One region of the Marinococcus sp. LNHM4E3-1 genome, then DNA from elsewhere that is predicted to be linked to it. Evidence: riboswitches for the same ligand, from Rfam matches in the RefSeq annotation. Region 1 holds a riboswitch; the other holds the start of a gene.
The links. A riboswitch is a leader RNA that binds a small molecule or an ion and turns the genes downstream of it on or off. The one in region 1 is predicted to bind glycine.
Positions count from the first base shown of each region.

Region 1 (10,927 bases):
GCAGATTCTACTGCTTCATTATCACTGTCGTCTGCTTCAGAGCTTTCTTCAACATCGCTTTCACTTGAGCTGCTGGAGCTTTCTCCGTACAGCGCTGCTTTTGTATTTGGCCCGATGATGCCGTCGACCGTAAGACCTTCATCAGCCTGAAAATCACGTACAGCTGCTGCCGTAATCGAACCAAAAATCCCGTCTACTTCATAATCGTAATATCCTTTATCATCGAGTACAGATTGGGCTTCGGATACAGAGTCATTGGAGTCCCCCTGGACTAGCAGGCTGTCTGATGCGTCACTTACCGCTGGTGCTGCAAAAGCTAGAGCTGTACCAAGAACTGCGCCGCCGATCCAATGTGAAGCTTTCGTAGATTTCATCATGGTTGAAAAATTCCTCCTCGGAGAGTATAAAAGTTTTTTTATTTAGTAAGCATTAAGGGTGAATGGACATAAACGAATTAGTATTGGATGCGTATATTTTGAAATAACCTATCGCACGTTTGTAAATTTAACTCGCAGGAGAAGAACTTTCAAGCGAATAGGACGAATGTAATGCAAACGTAACAAGATTAAGCTTTATGAAATATATGAGAAATTATGTGTAATATTTATAAAACGCTTATAGATAAAGGGTTTCAGGGCAATTGAACTTAAGATTTGATTGAAAAAACGAACGTAATATTACAAATGAAAAACGTGAGAAAAATAACCTAATTCTGATTTTTCGTGAGGAATGAACTAATCTATAAAAATCAGTAAAGCCAAAATATGCTGCAGAAGAAAAAAGGGGACAGGGCGGGGAGAAAACACTCCGGCAGTACAACAAAAAACCCCCTGAATCATCAGGAGGCCTGCAGAAAGCTATGTGGAAAACATAAATCGTGAGAAATTAGTTGTGCGTCAGTCGTTGCTTAAATGCTGATAAAGAGTGATTTTAAGTAAATCTGTCAGGACAGTCAGAGGGATATTTGACATCGACCATCCTTTTTCCATGGCTTTTTCCTTTGTTTTGTTCCAAATATTGTCGTCTTCGGCAACATCGATGAAATCATGGCCGGCAAATGTAATTTTAATATTATGGTAGCTTGTCACCTGCTTACTCAAGGTTTTATGCCGGGTAGCCTCGATCAGGCCTCCGTCGGTGAGCAGATACATATAATAATCGGTTTCTTCGTTTTTAGATGTGAGGCTGAATCCGGGCTTTTGCTCTTTCAGATCAATCAAAAGCTTCCTGATTGATTCCATGTCTCTTTCCATAACCATTTTATCTTCCACCTTTTTTATACTTACTGAAATTATAATATTGGGACTGGCTTAAATGCCAGAAAAGATTTACGTACCCGGGTGCTTTGATAAGAAATATTGTCATACGCACCTGTTAAAAAAGAAGCCGGGAAACGCCGGCTTCTTTTTCCGAATGCTTATTGCCAGACGTCTTCGGCAAGAGAAACAACGTGGCGAACTTTCGCCCATTGCTCTTCTTCAGTGAGGATATTGCCTTCTTCGGTAGAAGCAAAGCCGCATTGAGGGCTTAAACCAAGTTGTTCAAGTGGTACATATTTTTCTGCTTCCTGCAGTCTGGATTTAATTAAATCCGTATTCTCAAGTTCAGGGAATTTTGAAGTGATTAAACCGAGAACTACCTGAAGATCGCTGCGGTTCACATACTTTAAAGGCTCAAAGCCTCCGGAGCGCTCGTCATCAAATTCCAGCAGGAGGGCGTCGACGTTTAATTTACTGAACATATATTCTGAAACGGCGTCGTAGCTGCCGCTGGATGCATAGGTGGACTTGTAGTTGCCGCGGCAGACATGCATATATATCCGCATATCTTCAGGTTTATCAGCGATCGCTTCATTGACAGTGTTTACAAACATTTCCAGCGTTTCTTTCGGGTCCAGGCCTCGTGCTTCAAGCAAGCCGCCGGAAAGTACGAGGTCCTTATCCTTTTCAGCTCCGAGAAATAAAGACCAGGTTGTATCATCAAACTGAAGGTGGCGGCAGCCAGCCTTGTAAAGAGCCTGTATCGTATCCTTGTACACCTGCACGAGGTCTGAAAACAGCTCAGCTTCCGACTTATAGACATTTTTTTCTTCTTCGGTTACAGTCCGGAAAATAAACATGCTCGGACTTGGAACTGTCACGCGGGCGGCGTGCTCCCCTTTCAGGCTGTGCAGAAATTCGTACTCGCGGACAACAGGGTGGTCGCTGAAGGCTAATTTATTAACAACTTTAACCCCCTCGGCTTTTGTTTCCGTATTGTCGCTGAATACAAGCCCATGGTCCAATTTAATAAATTCTGCCCCTTCGACCTCCTGCATAAAATCGAGATGGAACCATGCGCGGCGGAATTCACCATCTGTTACGACCGGAAGACCAGCTTCTTTTTGTTTTTCAACAAGAGCAGCAATTTCTTCATTTTCAATGTCCCATAGCGCCCCGGCGCTTAACTCTCCCTCTGTGTACTGCTGGCGGGCTTTTTTGAGTCGCTCCGGACGGAGAAAGCTTCCTACGTGTTCTGCGCGAAACGGTGCTTTTGTCAAACCATCCACTCCTCTGTAATATGTAATGATTCAAAAATACCTGTATATTTTGCCTACTAATAGTATATGGAAGCCGATGATGGTTTGTCTACAGAAACCGTTGGAAGCAGAGCGTACTTCCAGGAAAATGAAAAACGGTGGTAACTTCTTTCTTAGCAGGCCGGCTAAGGACGCCGCTGAAAGACAATCACCGGCTCCCCGAGGTCGTTTGTGTGACAAACAGCCTTATAAGCGGAAAATAAACGGTAAAGGCCGTTAAAGCCTTTCAATTTGATTACAAACGCAATATCTTTCATACTCAACTTTTCTCCAGTGAGAGCATAAATCGTTTTTTTCGGCCGGAAGCTGTTGTCCATTTTGTCAGCGGTCTGCTTATCGATTTGCTGAAAAACGAGAATGGCTTTGAGCTGGCGGGCAAATTCGCCTTCTGCCTTCATGGCGGGGGCTTTTTTCTTTCGCGCCCGGTTTAGCGCGGACGGTTTTTCTACGGGGGTCATTATAAAATTCCTCCTGACAATAGTTTGGCTGCTTTTCTTTTATACCCCGAAAGCTGTCTCATTCAACCCAGCCGTTTATAGCGTTTTGAAGGAAGTTTATGAGAATAGAAAACCGTGAATAAAATAATCATCTCCAGCAGAAAGAAGGAACGGCCTGTGATTGAAATATTGATTGAACATGTACCGAGTACACTGCTGCATCTGCTAACCGGCGCAGCAGTAATGTATATATTTTACGGAAATCCGGATTTAATTGTTTCACAACGCTTGAAGGTGATGGCATTCGGTGTGATGGTGATTGTGCCTGATATCCCGAAGCTGTTTGGCAATTATATTTTTCATACGCTGCTGACGGTGCCATTTATTGCGGCAGCGTTCGCTCCGGTTGTCTGCCGCGTGCTCGGGGGAGGATTCCCAAAAGCCTGGACAGCTTCATTTTTTACGCTGGCCGTCGGCTCCATGCTGATTGACTTTCTGGGAAACGGTACTCAGTTTTTATTCCCAATAACCTCGAAGAATTTTTCTTACCCTCTGCTTTATCAGGAATGGTGGGTAATCGTACCGCTTGCGGGTGTCCTGGGGACGCTGGCTGTATGTGGAAAAAGAAATATTTTGCCCCGGCAGACATAAAAATGCATGAAAACCTCTTCAATTCCAATGAATATATTAGTAAACTTATAGTATATTTAGACTAGGAATTCTATTTAAAAGAAAAGAGGATGTCATGCGAAAATTGTATTATGGATTAACGTGCGGGATTTTCCTTTTAAGTGGCTGCAGCAGCGCTGGGGAAAATAAAAATTCTGAGACACAGAATGAAGCCTCGGAGGCGCAGAATGAAAATTCAGAAGCACAGACAGAAGAAGATTCCAAAAATCAGAAGCAGGAAGATGAAAGCGTTACGATTGGCGCGGCGGGAGACGTTTTGCTGCACGGGCGTGTATATAAAAGAATGGAAGAAGACGGGGAGTACGATTTCACTCCGGCGCTGAAGGCAGTTGCTCCGATGCTTGAAGAACCGGATTACACGATTGTGAACCAGGAATCAATACCCGGCGGCGAGGAGCTTGGTTTATCGGCTTATCCTTCCTTTAACAGTCCGTATGCAATTGTAGACGACCTTCAGGATGCCGGAGTGGACATGCTCTCCGGAGCCAATAACCATACGCTTGACCGTGGAATGGAGGCTGTAAACAATGCGATTAATCATTATGAGCAGACAGGTATGGATTACGTGGGAGTCTATAAGGACGAGGAAGATGCAGAGCGGCAGCGTATTGTAGATGTAAAGGACGTAGACATGGGTGTGCTTTCCTATACATATGGGCTGAACGGCATCGAGGTGCCGGAGGGGCATGAATATGTCGTGCAGAAAATTGATAAAGAACAAATACAGGAAGATGTCGAAGCGATGAGAGATGACGCGGACATCGTAGTTGTCAATATGCACTGGGGAAATGAATACGAGCGCCTTCCGAATGAAGAACAAAAAGAGCTGGCCCAATTTCTTGCAGACCAGGAAGTGGACGTAGTTATTGGTCATCACCCTCACGTGCTTCAGCCGATGGAATGGGTTGAGGGTGAAGAAGGAAATGAAACGCTTGTTTATTATTCTCTCGGCAATTTCTATTCCGGTCAGGATCAGGAATATACCGATACAGGCGGTATTGCTACATTCGATGTGGAAAAAGACGGCGAAGACGTGAAGATTACAGAGCCTAACGTTGATTTTACCCAGGTTGTACCGGGCCCTGAGGACCAGTACACAGTGAAGCCGATGGCCGAAGCAGACCACCCTGCTGAAGGTGGTGAAACCGAAGAGGATCTGCGCGAGCATGTGTATCAATGGATCGAAGAAAACGATTAAAGTACTAACCGTCTGAAACTGGGCGGGAATGCATAAATAATTTCATTTACTGTATTAAGATATTAAAAGACCTCTAATTTTAAATCAGAGGTCTTTATTTTTATGCGCCAAACCCATTAATGAACGGGTTGGAATCCATTTCGGCTTCGATATCGGTGAAGGGGCCGTGGCCGCAGGCTACTATTGTATTTTCCGGGAGTTCAAGCAACTGCTCGTGAATAGAGGCTAGCAGCGTATCCATGTCGCCTCCGTAAAGGTCAGTACGTCCAACACCACCTGAAAACAATACATCGCCGGAGAAGACTGTGTTGGTTTCTTTATGCCAATAGGAAACACTTCCCGGCGAATGGCCCGGTGTATGAAGCCATTGGAATTCAAAGCTGCCGAATTGAAGCGTTCCTTCAGACTGCAGAAGGTGATCCGCGGGCTTTGCAGTAAACGCAGCCTCCGGCATCATGCGTCCGGAGCCGTTTTTTTGGGCGTCCCCAGGCCAGTCCCTTTCATGCTCATGAAGATAAACAGGGATATTGTAGGCTTCCCGCACGGCATCAAGCGCACCGATATGGTCAAAATGGGCGTGTGTTAACAGAATGACTACAGGACGCATCTCGTTTTCCTGAAGATAGGTGAGCAGTTTATCGGCATCCCCGGCCGGATCAATAATTACGGCGTTTTTATCATTATCGTACAGAACATAGCAGTTTGTCTGCAGTGGTCCCAGTGGAAGCTGTTTCCAGTTCATAGTTTCCCTCCAATTTTTATGCTGATTTTAGTATAAACAATATTACAGTGAGAAGAAATGATTGATCCAAAGTGATAAACGAATGATGCAGTACAATTTATCGGAAACGTTCGGGTTAATTTTTTTCAGCATTGGTTTTTATCTGAATTAGTGATAGAATATGAGTAAATAAAGATGTACATATAATGCGCGGATGATGGTAAGGGGAGAGACTGCCAGGCAGCGCCGAAGGAGCAAGCCGTAACAGGTGAATCTCTCAGGCAAACAGACTCTTACTGGACGCTCCTCTGGAGAGCGCTTCTTTTAGAAGCCACCCACGAAGACACTCTTTCCGTACGACGGAAAGGAGAAACTTTCTGGTTATAGGACAGAGCTTCCATATCTTATGGAGTTCTGTCTTTTTTATGCTTTTTACTGTTTTGATTTTTCAGAAAATAATGATGAGGTGATTTTCTTGGCAGAATTAAAACGAACACCCCTGTATCCGGTATATGAAAAACACGGAGCAAAAACCGTCGATTTTGGCGGATGGGAAATGGCTGTTCAGTTTTCCGGCATCAAAGACGAGCACGAGGCGGTTCGTACAAAGGCTGGTCTGTTCGATGTTTCCCATATGGGTGAGGCGATCGTAGAAGGAGAGGGTGCTGCTGAATTTCTACAGTATATGCTCACAAACAACATAAAAAATGCAGAACCCGGAAAAGCACTTTATACCGCCATGTGTTATGAAGATGGAGGTACGGTTGACGATCTGCTCGTGTACCAGCTCGAAAAAGAAAAATACATGCTCGTTTTGAACGCAGCTAACATTGAAAAAGATCTGGAATGGCTTCGCCGCCACGTAACGAAAAACGTAAGTATTACCGATATTTCGGAAGAAACAGCACTAATCGCTGTACAGGGCCCGGTGGCAGAAACGGTGCTGCAGAAAGTAACCGATGCTTCTCTTGCAGAGATTCTGCCATTTCGGTTTGCTGCCGGTGCTTCAGTCGGAGAAGCAGAAAATATTATCATCTCAAGAACCGGCTATACCGGAGAAGACGGCTTTGAATTATACTGCCGGGCTGAAGAGGCCATCCGAAGCTGGGAGACGATCATGGAAGCAGGAGAATCCGAAGGACTCATTCCATGCGGTCTCGGCGCGAGAGACACCCTGAGGTTTGAAGCGAAGCTGCCGCTCTACGGCCAGGAGCTGAGCGCAAATATTACGCCGCTTGAAGCAGGCATAGGCTTTTGCGTAAAGCTGAAGCAGGAAGATAATTTCATTGGTAAAGAAGCTTTAAAAAAACAAAAAGAAGCGGGATTAAAACGTAAACTTGTCGGGATCGAAATGGTTGATAAAGCAATTCCGCGCCCGGGTTACATGGTACACAATGATGACGGAGAGGAAATCGGCTGGGTAACTACGGGCACTCAGTCGCCGACGCTGAAAGCAAATGTGGGACTTGCACTTCTGAATATTGGATGGACGAATCTCGGTCAGGCTGTCGAAGTGGATGTGCGGGGCAAAGCCAAACGCGCAAAAGTGGCAGCTGTGCCCTTTTATAAACGGGAAAAATAAACAGAGGAGGCACCAGAATGGATTATCGCTATCTGCCGGTAACCGGCGAGGATAAAGAAGAAATGCTTAAAACGATCGGTGTGGATTCGATCGGTGAATTGTTTGAGGACGTACCGGAAAATATTCGCTTTTCCGGAGAAATGAATCTGCCGAAGGCTCTTGGCGAAACGGATCTTCTAAAGGAAATGAAGCGCCTCAGTAACAGAAATACCAGCGTGCAGGACTGCGTCTCCTATCTCGGGGCAGGGGTGTACGAGCATTATATACCGACAGTCGTCGATCATGTGCTCCGGCGCTCGGAATTTTACACGGCATATACTCCGTACCAGCCGGAGATTTCGCAGGGCGAGCTGCAGGCAATCTTTGAATTTCAAACGATGATCAGTGAACTTACGGGAATGGATATTGCTAATTCGTCCATGTATGACGGGCCGACGGCGCTCGCAGAAGCAGCACTGATGGCCGCAAGTGAAAACAGAGGGAGGCGCCGTACCGTTGTCGTCTCTGGAACGGTTCACCCTGAAGCGCTCGATGTATTGAAAACATACGCTGCCGGGCCCGGACTTACAGTGAAAATCGTTCCCGAAAAGGACGGGCATACGGATATGGCTAAGCTTGAAGACATGATCGATGCTGATACCGCAGGAGTGATTGTGCAGTACCCAAACTTTTACGGTACTATTGAAGATTTAGCTGCTGTAAGGCAGGCAGCCGATAAAGAAAACTCGCTGATGATAGTGTCGGCAAATCCCCTTGCGCTCGGCGTTCTGACGCCGCCGGGAAGCTTCGGAGCGGATATTGTGGCAGGAGACGCTCAGCCTCTTGGTATTCCAATGCAGTTTGGCGGACCGCACTGCGGATTTTTTGCCACCACTAAAAAGCATATTCGGAAGGTCCCCGGGCGTCTTGTCGGACAGACGGAGGATGAAGACGGAAGCCGGGGTTATGTACTGACGCTGCAGGCAAGAGAGCAGCATATCCGCCGGGATAAAGCGACATCCAACATTTGTTCAAACCAGGCTCTGAACGCGCTGGCTGCTTCTGTCGCAATGACGGCTCTCGGTAAAAAAGGGCTGAAGGAAACGGCAGAAAGAAATGTTAAAAGTGCTCATTTCTTTAAACAGCTGCTCAAACAAAAAGGCATTGAGCTTGTCCATGAGGCGCCATCGTTTAATGAATTTGTGGTTGACCTCGGCCGTCCAGTGGCAGAAGTGAATGAACAGCTATTCAGGCAGGGGATCATCGGCGGGTATGATTTAGGTGAAGTGTCGGCGGATAAAAAAGGCCAGATGCTCGTATGTGTGACTGAACTTCGCACAAGAGAACAGCTGGAAACCTTTGCCAAACATTTGGAGGTGCTTGTACATGAAACAGCCTAACCAACCGTTAATTTTCGAACAAAGCAAACCAGGGAGGGTAGCGTATTCCCTTCCTGAGACAAATATACCTGAACAAAGCCTGAGCGATATTTTGCCCGGGGCTAATATCCGGGAAGAAGAGCCGGCACTGCCGGAAGTATCTGAACTGCAGTTGATGAGACATTATACGGCGCTTTCGAATCGAAATTACGGAGTGGATTCGGGCTTTTACCCGCTCGGGTCCTGCACGATGAAATACAATCCGAAAATCAATGAAGAAACGGCCCGCATGGCCGGTTTTGCCTCGACGCATCCGTACCAGCCGGAAGCACAGGTGCAGGGGAATCTCGAAATGATGTACGACCTGCAGCAGGCGCTTGCTGAAATAACCGGTATGGATGAAGTGACGCTGCAGCCGGCGGCCGGTGCCCAGGGAGAGTGGACCGGTTTGATGCTGATCCGGGCGCTTCACGAAGCGAACGGAGAAACGGGACGCACGGAAGTAATCGTGCCCGACTCTGCGCACGGGACGAACCCTGCTTCAGCAACGGTGGCAGGATTCGATCATGTAACGGTCCGGACCGATGCACGCGGACTGGTGGACCTTGAGCATTTAAAAGAAGTAACGAGCGAAAAAACGGCTGCCCTCATGCTCACGAACCCGAATACACTCGGTTTGTTTGAGGAAGATATTATGGAAATGGCCGATACGATCCATCAGGCTGGCGGCCGGCTCTATTATGACGGGGCGAACTCCAATGCTATTATGGGCATCACAAGACCCGGGGACATGGGATTTGATGTCGTTCACCTGAACCTGCATAAAACATTCACGGGCCCTCACGGAGGCGGTGGGCCCGGCAGCGGGCCGGTTGGCGTAAAAAAAGAGCTGATCCCTTATCTGCCGGGGCCGGTGCTTGCAAAAGAAAATGGTAAGTACTACTGGGATAAAGACCGTCCGCATTCCATCGGCCGCGTCAAGCCGTATTACGGTAACTTTGGCATTAACGTACGTGCCTACACGTATATCCGTACGATGGGAGCAGAGGGACTCAAAAGAGTATCAGAGTATGCTGTATTAAACGCCAATTATCTAATGAGACGGCTTGAGCCGTATTTTGACCTCCCATACGGCGGTCACTGCAAGCACGAATTTGTGATTTCGGGCCGCCGCCAGAAGAAGCTCGGCGTACGTACGCTCGATATGGCTAAACGCCTGCTTGATTATGGTTACCATCCGCCGACCATTTATTTTCCGATCAACGTCGAAGAGTGCATGATGATCGATCCGACGGAAACCGAAGCGAAAGAAACGCTTGATGCGTTCGCAGACGCCATGATCGGGATTGCCAGAGAAGCAGAGGAAGACCCGGAAATGGTGCAGGAGGCTCCTCACACTACCGTAGTCGGAAGGCTGGACGAGACGCTGGCAGCACGTAAGCCAGTGCTGACATATAATACTGAAACGTCGCTCAAGTCCATGAAATAAATAAATCGATGAGGTTTTCGGACTTCAAAGATATAAAAAAAGGAAGAGCATGCCAGCTCTTCCTTTTAATTATGCGCTTTTTTTCTTTTTGCTGATCTTACCTGTCCAACGCTTGAATCCGCCTTTCAGGTGATAGATATCCCGGTTTCCCTTATGCTTTTTGATCAATTTTGCAGCTTGCTTTGAACGCATGCCGGATTGGCAGTATAAATAAACAGGCTGGTCTTCCCGGATCTCCACCATCCGCTGCTTCATTTGGGAAACAGGAATGTTCCGGGCCCCGAGGATGTGGCCGCCGTCATATTCTTTCGGCTCACGCACATCGATAAGCTGGGCTTTACGATAGCCTTTAATAAAATCTTCCTGTGGTAATGCAGTTAAGTCTTTCGGGCCGACAAACCGTCGTACAATAAGAAAAACTAATACCGCAATAAACACTATCCATAGCCATTCAAATATCATATATATTATTTCACCTCTTTCCGGGTCGATTGCAGATTAATTATAACGCATAACCCTGGTACTTTGCTAGATTTCTAATTAACGGGCTGTCATTTTTATATATAGAAAGCAGTGATCTCTGCTACAATGGAAATGGAAAAATCGAGAAAGAGAGATGAACATTAATGGCAAAAGATACTTGGCTTTTTATAGATTCAGGCAATCAGTCACCAGCCTATAACATGGCGCTCGATGAAAAACTGCTGCAATGGCACAGTGAAGGACTGATTCCGCCGGTAATCAGATTTTACGGTTGGAATCCGCCTACGCTTTCGGTCGGTTACTTCCAAAAGGCGAAGAAAGATATTGATATGGATGCAGTGGAAAAGCACGGCGTAGGTTTTGTGCGCCGGCCGACGGGAGGTCGGGCGGT
Region 1 is NZ_JBQLID010000005.1:177,288-188,214, forward strand. It holds gene ACTRXI_RS07540 (3D domain-containing protein) at 1-377, opposite strand, end outside; gene ACTRXI_RS07545 (DUF2513 domain-containing protein) at 897-1,259, opposite strand; gene ACTRXI_RS07550 (5-methyltetrahydropteroyltriglutamate--homocysteine S-methyltransferase) at 1,418-2,548, opposite strand; gene ACTRXI_RS07555 (hypothetical protein) at 2,704-3,036, opposite strand; gene ACTRXI_RS07560 (hypothetical protein) at 3,193-3,666, shown strand; gene ACTRXI_RS07565 (CapA family protein) at 3,761-4,903, shown strand; gene ACTRXI_RS07570 (MBL fold metallo-hydrolase) at 5,004-5,645, opposite strand; glycine riboswitch at 5,839-5,927, shown strand; glycine riboswitch at 5,931-6,018, shown strand; gene gcvT (glycine cleavage system aminomethyltransferase GcvT) at 6,100-7,206, shown strand; gene gcvPA (aminomethyl-transferring glycine dehydrogenase subunit GcvPA) at 7,224-8,585, shown strand; gene gcvPB (aminomethyl-transferring glycine dehydrogenase subunit GcvPB) at 8,572-10,053, shown strand; gene ACTRXI_RS07590 (rhodanese-like domain-containing protein) at 10,123-10,515, opposite strand; gene ACTRXI_RS07595 (lipoate--protein ligase family protein) at 10,680-10,927, shown strand, end outside.

Region 2 (10,927 bases), on a different contig from region 1:
CTTCCAGCCGAGTCTTAATTACGATAACGCCTCAAGCTGTACGCTTTTGGAGCGCGGGAGCTGATAGCAGTCTCCCGCGTTTTTTCGTGAAGAGGGAAAACGCGGTGCATCCGCCGATGACGATGGCGCTGCCTGCCGCCTGCGCCCAGGTGAGGTGTTCGCCAAAAAGGATAAAGGCAAGCAGGGCGGTAAACAGCGGATTAAAGTTTAAAAACAGCCCGGAGGTTGTCGCTCCCAAATGCTTCACACCTATTCCCCACAGCACCATACAGACAATCGTGGCAATGATGCTTAAAAACAGCATCGATCCGATAAATGCGGCATCGATCTGATGGACCGGAATCTGAAAGCCTTTGACTGGAAGCAGCAGGAGTACGCCGAACAATCCGGAGTAGCAGACCGACATCATCGGAGACACTATGGTGGTCGCCCAGCGGCTGCAGATTGAGTAGAGCCCAAAAACCAGCACTGCCGCAAGCATCCACACATCGCCGGAGGCAAAAGAGAAGCCAGTGAGACTTCCGCCGCTCACGACGAGCAGTACGCCGGCGGTGGAAATGAGCATGGCTGTGATCTGTGCGCCGCGCAGCCGTTCACGGAGAAGAAGCGCCGAAAACAGGGCGATCGACAGCGTATTCATCGTCGAGATAATACTTACGCTGGTGGCATTGGATGAATCAAGCGCGGTAAACTGCAGAATATTAAATAGTGCGACGCCTGTAATTCCCATCAGAAGCAGCGGTACAATCGCTTTTCTGTCAGGAAGCAGGCGTTTTTCTGTGAACAGAATGATGGGCAGCAGGCAGAAAACAGCAATGCCGTAGCGCAGAATCGTCAGCGTCACGGGAGAAGCGTAGGCGGTCAAGCCTTCGCCAACGATGAAATTGCTCCCCCAGCATAGGCTTGCGAGCAGCAGCAGTGCGGTGTATTTCATGATTGTTCCCTCCCGTAATATTGTACGAAATAAATGTATCATGTAAAATGATTGTATAAAATATTATTTTGTATAAAATGATAAATACAAAATATTTATTAATAAAACGATCATGAAAAAGAATTTATTTTTGTTTAAGGTGAAAGAAGCACGGTGAAAACGAATATTATTCGGGAGGGAAACGCATGTTAGACGATGTGGATGTACATATTCTTGATTTACTGCAGACGGAAACGAGGCTCAGCAACCTGGAGCTGTCCCAGCGGGTGAACCTTTCGGCGCCGGCGACCCACGCCCGGGTCAAACGGCTGGAGCAGGAAGGATATATTGATTCGTATACGGCGATCCTCAACCAGGAAAAGCTCGGGTATGATCTTTTGTGCACGGTATTTATGAGTACGAGCATTCACCAGACGCAGGAGTTAAACGAGCTCGAACATCGTTTATCGGAAATGCCGGAGGTGATGGAGTGCTACTGCATGACCGGCTCGTTTGATTATATGCTGAAAACGATCCACCGCAGCCGCAAGGAGCTGGAGGCGTTTATCCGGGAGCTGAACCAGCTCGGCGTCTCCCAGCTGCAGACGAGCATCGTGCTCCGGGAGGTCAAGGCTTCGACGGTGCTGCCGCTCAGGAAATAAAAATAGATTCAGAGATTAATATAGAAAAAACGGAATAGCCAAAACCGAGCAATTAATACGTTAAAATGCCTTTAAAAAAAGCGGATATGTTATCGTAGTGGGGCTGCATAGAGCGGAGGAGAATAGCAATGATACCGGATGGTTTTCGAGAGTATGACCCGATTAAATACGCTTCAACAATTCGACCAATTCAAAAAGGCTTTTCAGGAAACGGGAAATTTATTCTGGATGATAAATATTTGCTGAAGACTTTTCCAGTCGGGAGGCTTGGGGAACGAAAGCATGTGTTCAAAGTGTTGAATACGCTTGAAAATTATTCTTCCTTTATTCCACGTGCAATAGATATCGGAAAACGGAAGTTAGATGATGGAAATGAACAGGCGTTTATGCTGATGACATATCTGCCGGGAGTTGATGCAGAAGCAGTGCTTTCTTCTCTTTCCCAAAAAGATCAGTACAAAGCAGGTTTTGAAGCATCCAAAGAGCTTGCAAGGCTGCATGAGCTTGAAGCACCACCTGAATATCCTGATTGGAAAACGGTGAAAACAAAAAAGATCGACCGGTACTTCGAGCAGTTGAATAAAACAGGGGTGGATCAGGAAACGGTGCATCTGCTGTATACTTATATCAAAAAGCACGAACATTTAATGGCAGACCGCCCAAATAGATTCCAGCACGATGATTTTCATCCCTCAAATCTGTTGATAGCAGGAGGACGGTTCCAGGGAATTATAGATTTCGACCGGATGGATTGGGGTGACCCGGTGCATGATCTGCAAAAAACCGGCTTTTTCACGAAAAATGTAAGTCATGCGTTCAGTAGGGGAAGTATCGATGGTTATATTCAAGCAACAGAATTTGATGAAAACCTTTTTTGGAGGCTGTATACATTGTATTCAGCCGTTCATGTCGTATCAGCGATAGTATGGGCATACCGGGAAAGTAACGTGCAGCATGACAAGTTGCTCAGGTACAGTAAAGAAGTTATTCAGGACCACCATTATTTTGATAGAAATATACCGGAATGGTATTGGAAATAGAGCTTATAAAGTTACTCGCTTTAACTGTTCTTTTTAAATCCATCAGTCAACGGAGGAATTCAGATGCATACCGAAGATTTTATCAGCATTATGATCCATCAGACCGATTTGAAATTAACGAGCTTTATTAAAGAAGAACTGCAGGCGTTTAATCTTACTCCGGAGCAGAACCTTATCATGATGCTTTTGTGGGAAGAAGACGGCCGCACCCAGAACGATATAGCCCGCAAGCTGCAGAAGGATAAAACCAACGTTGCCCGGATGGCCGCCCAGCTTGAAAAAAAGCAGTTCGTGCGGCGGGCGGCGGGGACTGAGGACCAGCGGGCCATGCAGCTGTTTGTGACAGAAGAAGGAAGGCATCTTCAGGAAAAGGTACGCCCGGCGGCCGAGCGTTTCAACGCTGCCGTGACGAAGGGAATTAGCACAGAAGAGCTCAAAGCGCTTGAACAGACGCTTGCCAAAATAAATAAAAATGTTTCGGGGAGTCTCTGGGGGGAGTAGGGGCTCTCGGAGTAGATTCTTTGCAGGAGCCGGAAAAATATGTTGTACTAAAGATGCAGATTAAATGAATTGAATATATTTTTTGAATAAATAGTTGCTATGCATACTAAAATGAAAGTGAGGGATTATTCATGGCGCATCAACAGCATTTGTTTCAGCGCCGGATCCGTGATAAATGGACGGTACAGTACGAGGAATTCGGTTTTCCTTCCATTCAGAAGGGGTGGGTGCTGCCGGTGGACCGGTGGAAGGAGTTTGATCCGTTCATTTTAATGGCCGAGGACTGGTTCAAGAAGGGCACGTTCCCGGATCATCCGCACCGTGGCTTTCAAACCGTTACGTATGTGGTGGACGGAAGGCTTGAGCACATTGACAACGGCGGCGGCCGTGACATTCTCGAGCCCGGCGACGTGCAGTATATGAATGCCGGCTGGGCGGCCCGCCATGCAGAGGACGGGGTGGAAAATGATATCGCCCATACCCTGCAGCTGTGGCTGAACCTGCCGAAGGACCAGCGAAATACCGATACCATCTACCAGAATGTATACGGAGAAGAGGCTCCAACCGTACAAATTGACGGCGGATATTTAAAGGTTTTTTCCGGGACCGTCGCCGGGGAAGAAGGGCCGCTGAACTCGCTCGTCCCAATCACGCTGACCGAAATTAATTTATCGGAGGGAGCGGAATACGTGCATCATCTGCCGGAAAACCATAATGCCTTTTTATACACGCTCTCCGGCAGTGCCGATGTGGCGGATGGTACCGTCAACAAGCATGACGTGGCGACGCTCACCTTCGAGGATAACGGAGATCCGGAAGCGCTCTCGACGCTCCGCATTAAAGCCCACAAGCGCCGGACGAGACTGCTCGTGTACTCCGGTGAACCTATCCGTGAAGGGATTGTACCGTACGGTCCGTTTGTGATGAGCAGTATGGAAGAAATCAGGCAGGCGTACCGGGACTTTCACGAGGGAAAGTTCGGCCCGCCCGCAGAGTAAGCTGAACAGAGTGTCATTCAATATGAAGGAGATGGAGCAGAATGGATGTACTGACAGCAATTCATTCACGCCGCAGTAACGGACTAGTAGAACAAACCGAAGTACCGGAGGATATCATCGCGCAGGTGCTCGAAGCCGGCACCTGGGCGCCGTCGCATCACAAAACGGAGCCGTGGCGGTATTTCGTCATGACCGGTGACGGGCGCAGGCAGCTCGGGGAAGCGATGGCCGCCATCGCCGCGGAAGGTATGACGCCGGAAGAAAAAATGGAAAAGCAAAAGAATCTCGAAAAGCAGAAGGAGAAGCCGATGCGGGCACCGGTCGTGATTGCAGTGGCAGCCGAGCCGTCTGAGGAAGAGCGGGTGGATACGCTTGAAGAGTACGGCGCAGTATACGCCTCCATCCAGAACATGCTGCTTGCTGCGCATGCCCTAGGGCTGGCGGCCTTCTGGCGCACCGGGGCGCACTGCTATCATCCGAACATGAACGATCTGTTCGGCCTGGGGCGGCGGGGAAAAGTACTCGGACTGATTTATATCGGCTATCCGATGCGGGAGATGAAGGAAGGGCACCGGAAGCCGGTGGAACAGGTGACCACCTGGATAACGGAATAATTGCGGGATAGAAAAAACAGGCAGCGGGAGGAAGCCGCTGCCTGTTTTTTGTTATTTTTCATCGTGCCTTTTGTTCAGCTGCTGACGCAGATTCAAACGCTGCTGTAAGTATTCCCGAAGAGAAATTTCTTTTTGGACCCATTGCTGTTTTAGAGCATTAAGCTGGTTTAAAAGATGATGTTTGTTCATACGATCCTCCTGCAACCATATTTCAATTATATTGTATCCGCTTAACAATTATTTAAAACCTCGAATGATATGTGAAAATGAATGAAAATTATAAAAACGCAATATTTTTAGTTTGAGTATTGAAACCGCCTGGGAATATGGTAATAAATACAAGCCATAGCGGCGGAAATGTCGGGAATCCATAAGCCTGCAACATAAGCCAAAAAGTACTAAAGGGAGACCTCTGTGCTTTTTGGCTTTTATTTTATAAAAATTTAAGAGGTGAAATGGATTGAAACAATACAGCCATATCCTGGCAGCGCTTGATGTGCTCAGTAACCCTAATGTTGATGCCTTTGACGAAGCGTGCCGTGTCGCGGTTAAACACGATGCCGACCTGACGCTCGCCTATGTGTTTCATTATAATGAATATTCCTCGCTCGGATGGATGGACCCGATCGGCATCAGGCGGCTGCACGCAGAAGCAGAATACCGGCTTGAAGCGTACCGGAAAAACGCCGAAGAAAAAGGCGTACCGCGGGTAAAAACCGTCCTGGACAATGGAGTGCCGAAAAAACGTCTCGTGAACCAGCTCTGTGAAAGGGTTGACCCGGATCTTATCATTCTCGGGCAGTCCGGCGGCAATGCCCTCGGCCAGGCGATACAGGGAAACACCACCACAAAAACGGTGGTGAAGCACGCTCCCTGCGACGTTCATGTCGTTGACCCGGCGATCGCTTCGATCCAACGGGCGCACACTGCACCGCTTCAGTAAATCAAAAGATCCCCGGTGGAGTAATCCCGCCGGGGATCTATATGCGCCATTAAAGTGTGTAGTGGTTTTTATCGTCCCATTTTTGTTTAATCACTGGAAGGTCACTAACGGTAGTGATGATAAGCTCTTCATCGCGAAAGGCGTTTAAGCTGGCGAGCAGTTCATCCTCGGAACAAAAATAAACGGGTTCCGAGCTGCCGAAGCGTGAGCGGATATCGGCGGCTGTTCCTATGTATACCTGGTTTTTGGGACGTTGAAGTACATATGCAAAATGGTCGATGGCAATGACCTCCTTTATAGGGACTTATAGTAAGAATAGCACGTCAGGGGTGAAACAGAAAGCAGAATGCATGGAATTTAAATAGAATATGAACAGTAAAGAAAACGGCTTGATCCTGGCGGGAGCCATATTCAAGCCGTTTTTGAGTTGTTTAAGGGGTTTACTTTTCATCGGGCCTTGGAGAAATAAAGCAGAAAATGCCTAAAAGAAGGGCGGAAACCGCTATAGCCCAGTACGTAAACAATAAGCTGACGAGAGTGAGAGTGCCGAACCAGATTTGAAAAAAACGGCGTTCGTTCATAGCTTCACCTCTTATGTGGAATTTAGAGCTCGGGAGTCATAAGCTGCAGGGCCGCTGAAACAGCCTCCGGGTGGCTTCTTTTCCCGTCGGGGTCTGGGCAAGCCCTCCTTCAGCAGTCTCTTTCAGGCTGCCCGGCATGTCGCGGCCGATCGTATGCATCGTCTGAATAACTTCATCGCAGGGGATGCGGCTGGTTATGCCTGCTAAAGCCATATCGGCCGCTGAAAAAGCGATGGAGGTGCCGATGACGTTTCTTTTCACGCACGGCACTTCGACGAGCCCGGCAGCCGGATCACATACGAGTCCGAGAAGGGACTTCATTGCTATTGCGGTGGCGTGGGCTGCCTGCTCTGGGGAGCCATGCTGCAGCTCCGTAATCGTGCCCGCAGCCATGGCCGTCGCTGAGCCAATTTCCGCCTGACAGCCGCCTGCCGCGCCGGAAATAAAGGCGTGATTCGCAAATACGTAACCGATGGCACTTGCTGTGAACAGCCCCATCGTCAGAGTGTCATCATCGATGCTGCGGTTATCCTGGAGAGAGACCAGAATGCCCGGTAGTATACCTGCGGACCCGGCCGTGGGAGTTGCGACGATAAGGCCCATTTTTGCGTTGCTTTCCGACGTGGCCATCGCTGCTTCCATCGCCGTGCTGATGACCGGTCCGGATAACGGGTCGGTGTTTTGATTATACTGATGCATCCGGTAAGCATCACCGCCCGAGAGCCTGCTCTCTGTTTCCGTAATGTTACTCACTCCGTCCCGGACCGCCTGCTTCATTACCCGCAGCCGCTCCTGCATGCGTCCGAAAATCTGCTCCCGGGAAAAATCGGAGCGGCGAACCTCACGGCGCAGCATCCATTCGCCAATGGAAATGTCCTGAGCCATGCATTCCTGTACAATACTTTCAATGGTATCGTTCATATAAATGAAGCCTCCTTTTTCGTTCGGGCTGCAATCGTTAAAATATCCGGACCCGTTCCCAAATTAATGCTGGTGTCATGACCGTTAATTCCATAAATGCAGGCCACTCCGCCGCCGATGGAGGCGCCGGATACGCGGACGGTTTCTATGCCGGACGATGCCTGAAGATGTACAGTGTTCGGGTGGCATCCGCCTGGAGTGCCCGGACAGAACTGGAAGTCGTAACGAAGGCCTGCGTCTTTGGCCAGCGCATACGCACTCCGGACGTTGGTGTCGTGGGCGGATAATCCGAGCAGGCCGCCGATTATGGCTTTGTCCGAGCCGTGTCCCTGATAGGTGGAGGCGAGAGAGCCGTAGAACGTGATTGTCACATCTGTGACCTCTCCCAGCCAGTCGTGCACAAATTTCCCGATCGATACGACCCCCGCTGTGTGAGAGCTCGAAGGACCGACCATAATCGGGCCGATAATATCAAAACAGCTGTCAAACTCCATAACGATTCCTCCAAATTTGAATTGAAAACGATTACATTAATACAAAAAAAGACAGAGAAACGGCCTGAATCGCCGTTTCTCTGTCTGTGTGCCTGAAAGATTTCATTCTTTGGCAAGAATTTTCTTCTTCGGCAGGTACGCGTACCTTCTCCAGAGGTGCATCCTGTACTGGTCCTGGTACCTGAGAGTTTTTTCTTACCGGCTGGTGGGAAGAATTGCTCCTTCGGTGCTGTAATATTCTACAGGCTCTCCCAATACATTCATCTGCAAAACCAATATTTTGTTACTTTTAGTGTAAACATCCGGTCTGGAAAAGTAAACCTATTTTTTGACAGCTGGCATGAGAGCGATATACTGGATGCAGCCTGTTAGCCTGGAATAATAAACCAATTTACCGAAAGAAATGAAGGGATGCGACTATGAGCGAACAAATTATTCTGCGCCCCGTCACAGCAGAAGATGAAAAAGAAATTAATATTCTCCGGCGCCAGCCCTCTGTCATGCATTATACGCTGGGACTCCCTTCGGAGCGAAGAGCCTCCAACCAGTCATTTATCGAAGGGCTGACGGCGAACGATCATGTGATCGTTCGCCGAGTACGGCGGCCGCGTCGTCGGTATCGGCTCTCTGGAGGTGCTGAGCGGTAAGCTGCATTACTACGGCATGACTGCCATGGCGGTGCACGATGAGTTTCAGAACCGGGGGATCGGCAGCCGTCTGCTTGATCATCTGCTGGATATCGCCGATAATTATTTAGGCTTATTCCGGCTGGAGCTCGATGTGGTGGAAGAAAACACGCGCGCAGTACAGCTGTATAAAAGCCGCGGGTTTGAACCAGAAGGGACGCTCCGTAAAGCCCATTTTGCCCGTGGTTCGTTTTACAATGTGCTGGTGATGGGCCGGCTGAACACTGCGTTGTTCCCGGGCAGCTGAGAACTTCGTTGGAAAGTTAAGGAAACGGGGAGATTGTCACTTCCAAAAATTAGCTTATTATGAAAAAATATAAAAGAAGAGCTTACAATAAGAGTGATTAAAGGAGTGTATGTATGCAACAGGAACCTGCCGGGTTTGGCAGCAGGCTGCTCGCTATTGTTATTGACGGCCTCCTGCTTTCTCTCCCCATCCTTCTCATAAGTATGCTGGCCATGCTATGGATCAACCTCGATGAAGTGAATGTCGATATATTTTCCGGTGCCGGATCGCTTCTATATTCCATGATTCTGCCGATAGTATGGCAGGGCCAGACGGTCGGGAAGTATGCCATGGGCATTCAGATTGTGAAAATGGACGGAAGGAAGCTTGGCATCGGGGCAATGCTGATGCGCGTGCTCGTAGCTAATATTTTGTACGGAATTACTCTATACATACTGATGATCACGAGTATAATTATGGTGCTTGTCCGTAAGGACAAACGGGCAGTGCATGATTTTCTTGCGGGAACCCGGGTGGTGAAAAAAAGCCGGTAGCTTTACTATCGGGATGGTTACGCCAATCATGCGAGCGGAGGAAATACATGATGAAAAAGATCTTTTCTGCCGGGGCAGCCGGCATATTCATTCTTTTAAGCGCCTGTTCCGTGCCTTCTTACTATACGGAGGAAGAGGAAGATGTCCCTGGAAATATAGAAACGGAATGGGGAGAAGAAGTGCCGCTTCCGTTGTTGAACGATGCACCGGTTTCGAGGGCGCAGATTAACGAGAATGAAGAGGGGGAGCCCGAAGAAGTGGAGATTTGGTACAGCGAGGAAGAAGAGGACGAGCTTCTTCCTTATTTTCAGGACGCGGGCAACCGGCACCGGTATGAAGAGGACTACAGTACACGGCTTGTGTACGGCATCAACAGCAACGACATTCACATTATTTTAAATTACGAAGCGGGCGATCAGATGGTATTCGGCGCTCACGATGACGTGCTCAGTATTGGGGGACGTCCGGTGGGCCGGGATATCCAGAGTGGGCCGATTACGTACACGTTTTACGCGAAGGGAGGCACCTATTCCCTCTCCTATTCAGAAGAGGCCAGGGCGGACACCGACGCGCACCGTGAACAAATTAAAGCCTTTTTACAGAACAGCGGCTAGGTTGAAGTCACGTTGTCTTGAGGAGGGAAGAGCCGTGGACTTGCTTATGGATATGCTGATCGTTGGCGCTCTGCTGATGATTGCTTTCAACATAAAAGCATTTGGTGAACGTTTGCTTCGTGCAAAGAAGAAACAGATGGATGAAGCCGCATATGAGCAGTTGAAAGCCGAAATCAAAGAAGAGCTGAAAAACGAATGGGAAAAATAAGGCAGGGACCTCCGGGTGTCTGCCTTTGTGTTGCTGGCGGCGTTAGTCTGTTTTTACAAAAAGGTACGGCGCGGGCTTTTCTTTTAAGCAGTTATGGTTCATGATTTATAAGAGAGAGATTGAACACTTTGCAAGTTCACGGAGAAAGAAGGAAGGATTTATGCACCGGAGGACAAAAAACATATTAAGCATGCCGCAGGAGTACAATAATCAGTCGCTGAAAAAGGATATGGCTGCGGGCTTTACGATTTTTATTATGATTGTGCCGCAGGGAATGGCCTACGCCGTTCTCGCCGGCCTGCCGCCGGTGATGGGGCTGTATGCCTCGCTGCTTCCGCTTTTAATCTACGCCCTGTTCGGCGGATCAAAGCATCTGGCTATCGGGCCGGTGGCGATGGCGTCGATTCTTGTTTTTTCCGGGGTGTCGCTGTACGCTGAGCCGGCGACGCCGGATTACGTGGCACTCGTGCTGCTGCTGACGGTCATGGTCGGGGTGATGCAGGTAGCGCTTGGCCTGCTGAATGCCGCCGCGTTTGTGAAATTTATTTCGCCGAACGTAATCAGCGGTTTCACCTCGGCGGTGGCGATTGCGATCGGCATGAGCCAGCTCGGGCAGTTTATGGGGATCAGTGTCGGCAGCCAGACGCAGATTATCCCGCTTTTGCGGGATGTGATCGTCCATCTGCCCCAGGTACATATCCCGACCCTGCTTGTTGGAACCTTGAGCCTGCTGGTGCTGATCGGGGGCCGGAAAGTAAAACGCAATCTCCCGGTTTCTCTCATTGTCGTCGTACTGAGCATTGCGGCAGTCGGGCTTTTTCGCCTCGATAACCAGGGAGTGAGTGTCGTCGGGGAAGTGCCCCAGGGCCTTCCGGATTTTACCGTGCCGGGCTTTAACCTTGCGGATGTGCAGGTGTTAATCCCGACTGCCCTGACGATTGCATTGATTGCGATGATGGAGACGCTTGCGAT
Region 2 is NZ_JBQLID010000001.1:319,225-330,151, forward strand. It holds gene ACTRXI_RS01520 (SDR family oxidoreductase) at 1-18, shown strand, start outside; gene ACTRXI_RS01525 (DMT family transporter) at 32-934, opposite strand; gene ACTRXI_RS01530 (Lrp/AsnC family transcriptional regulator) at 1,120-1,575, shown strand; gene ACTRXI_RS01535 (aminoglycoside phosphotransferase family protein) at 1,704-2,615, shown strand; gene ACTRXI_RS01540 (MarR family winged helix-turn-helix transcriptional regulator) at 2,679-3,116, shown strand; gene ACTRXI_RS01545 (pirin family protein) at 3,248-4,114, shown strand; gene ACTRXI_RS01550 (nitroreductase family protein) at 4,156-4,728, shown strand; gene ACTRXI_RS01555 (hypothetical protein) at 4,780-4,917, opposite strand; gene ACTRXI_RS01560 (universal stress protein) at 5,189-5,671, shown strand; gene ACTRXI_RS01565 (hypothetical protein) at 6,112-6,252, opposite strand; gene sdaAA (L-serine ammonia-lyase, iron-sulfur-dependent, subunit alpha) at 6,289-7,173, opposite strand; gene ACTRXI_RS01575 (serine dehydratase beta chain) at 7,170-7,667, opposite strand; glycine riboswitch at 7,746-7,823, opposite strand; glycine riboswitch at 7,827-7,931, opposite strand; gene ACTRXI_RS01580 (hypothetical protein) at 8,087-8,314, shown strand; gene ACTRXI_RS01585 (GNAT family N-acetyltransferase) at 8,301-8,600, shown strand; gene ACTRXI_RS01590 (RDD family protein) at 8,714-9,133, shown strand; gene ACTRXI_RS01595 (hypothetical protein) at 9,181-9,747, shown strand; gene ACTRXI_RS01600 (hypothetical protein) at 9,782-9,955, shown strand; gene ACTRXI_RS01605 (SulP family inorganic anion transporter) at 10,116-10,927, shown strand, end outside.
Region 2: another riboswitch for glycine. It lies ahead of ACTRXI_RS01575 (serine dehydratase beta chain); the one in region 1 lies ahead of gcvT (glycine cleavage system aminomethyltransferase GcvT).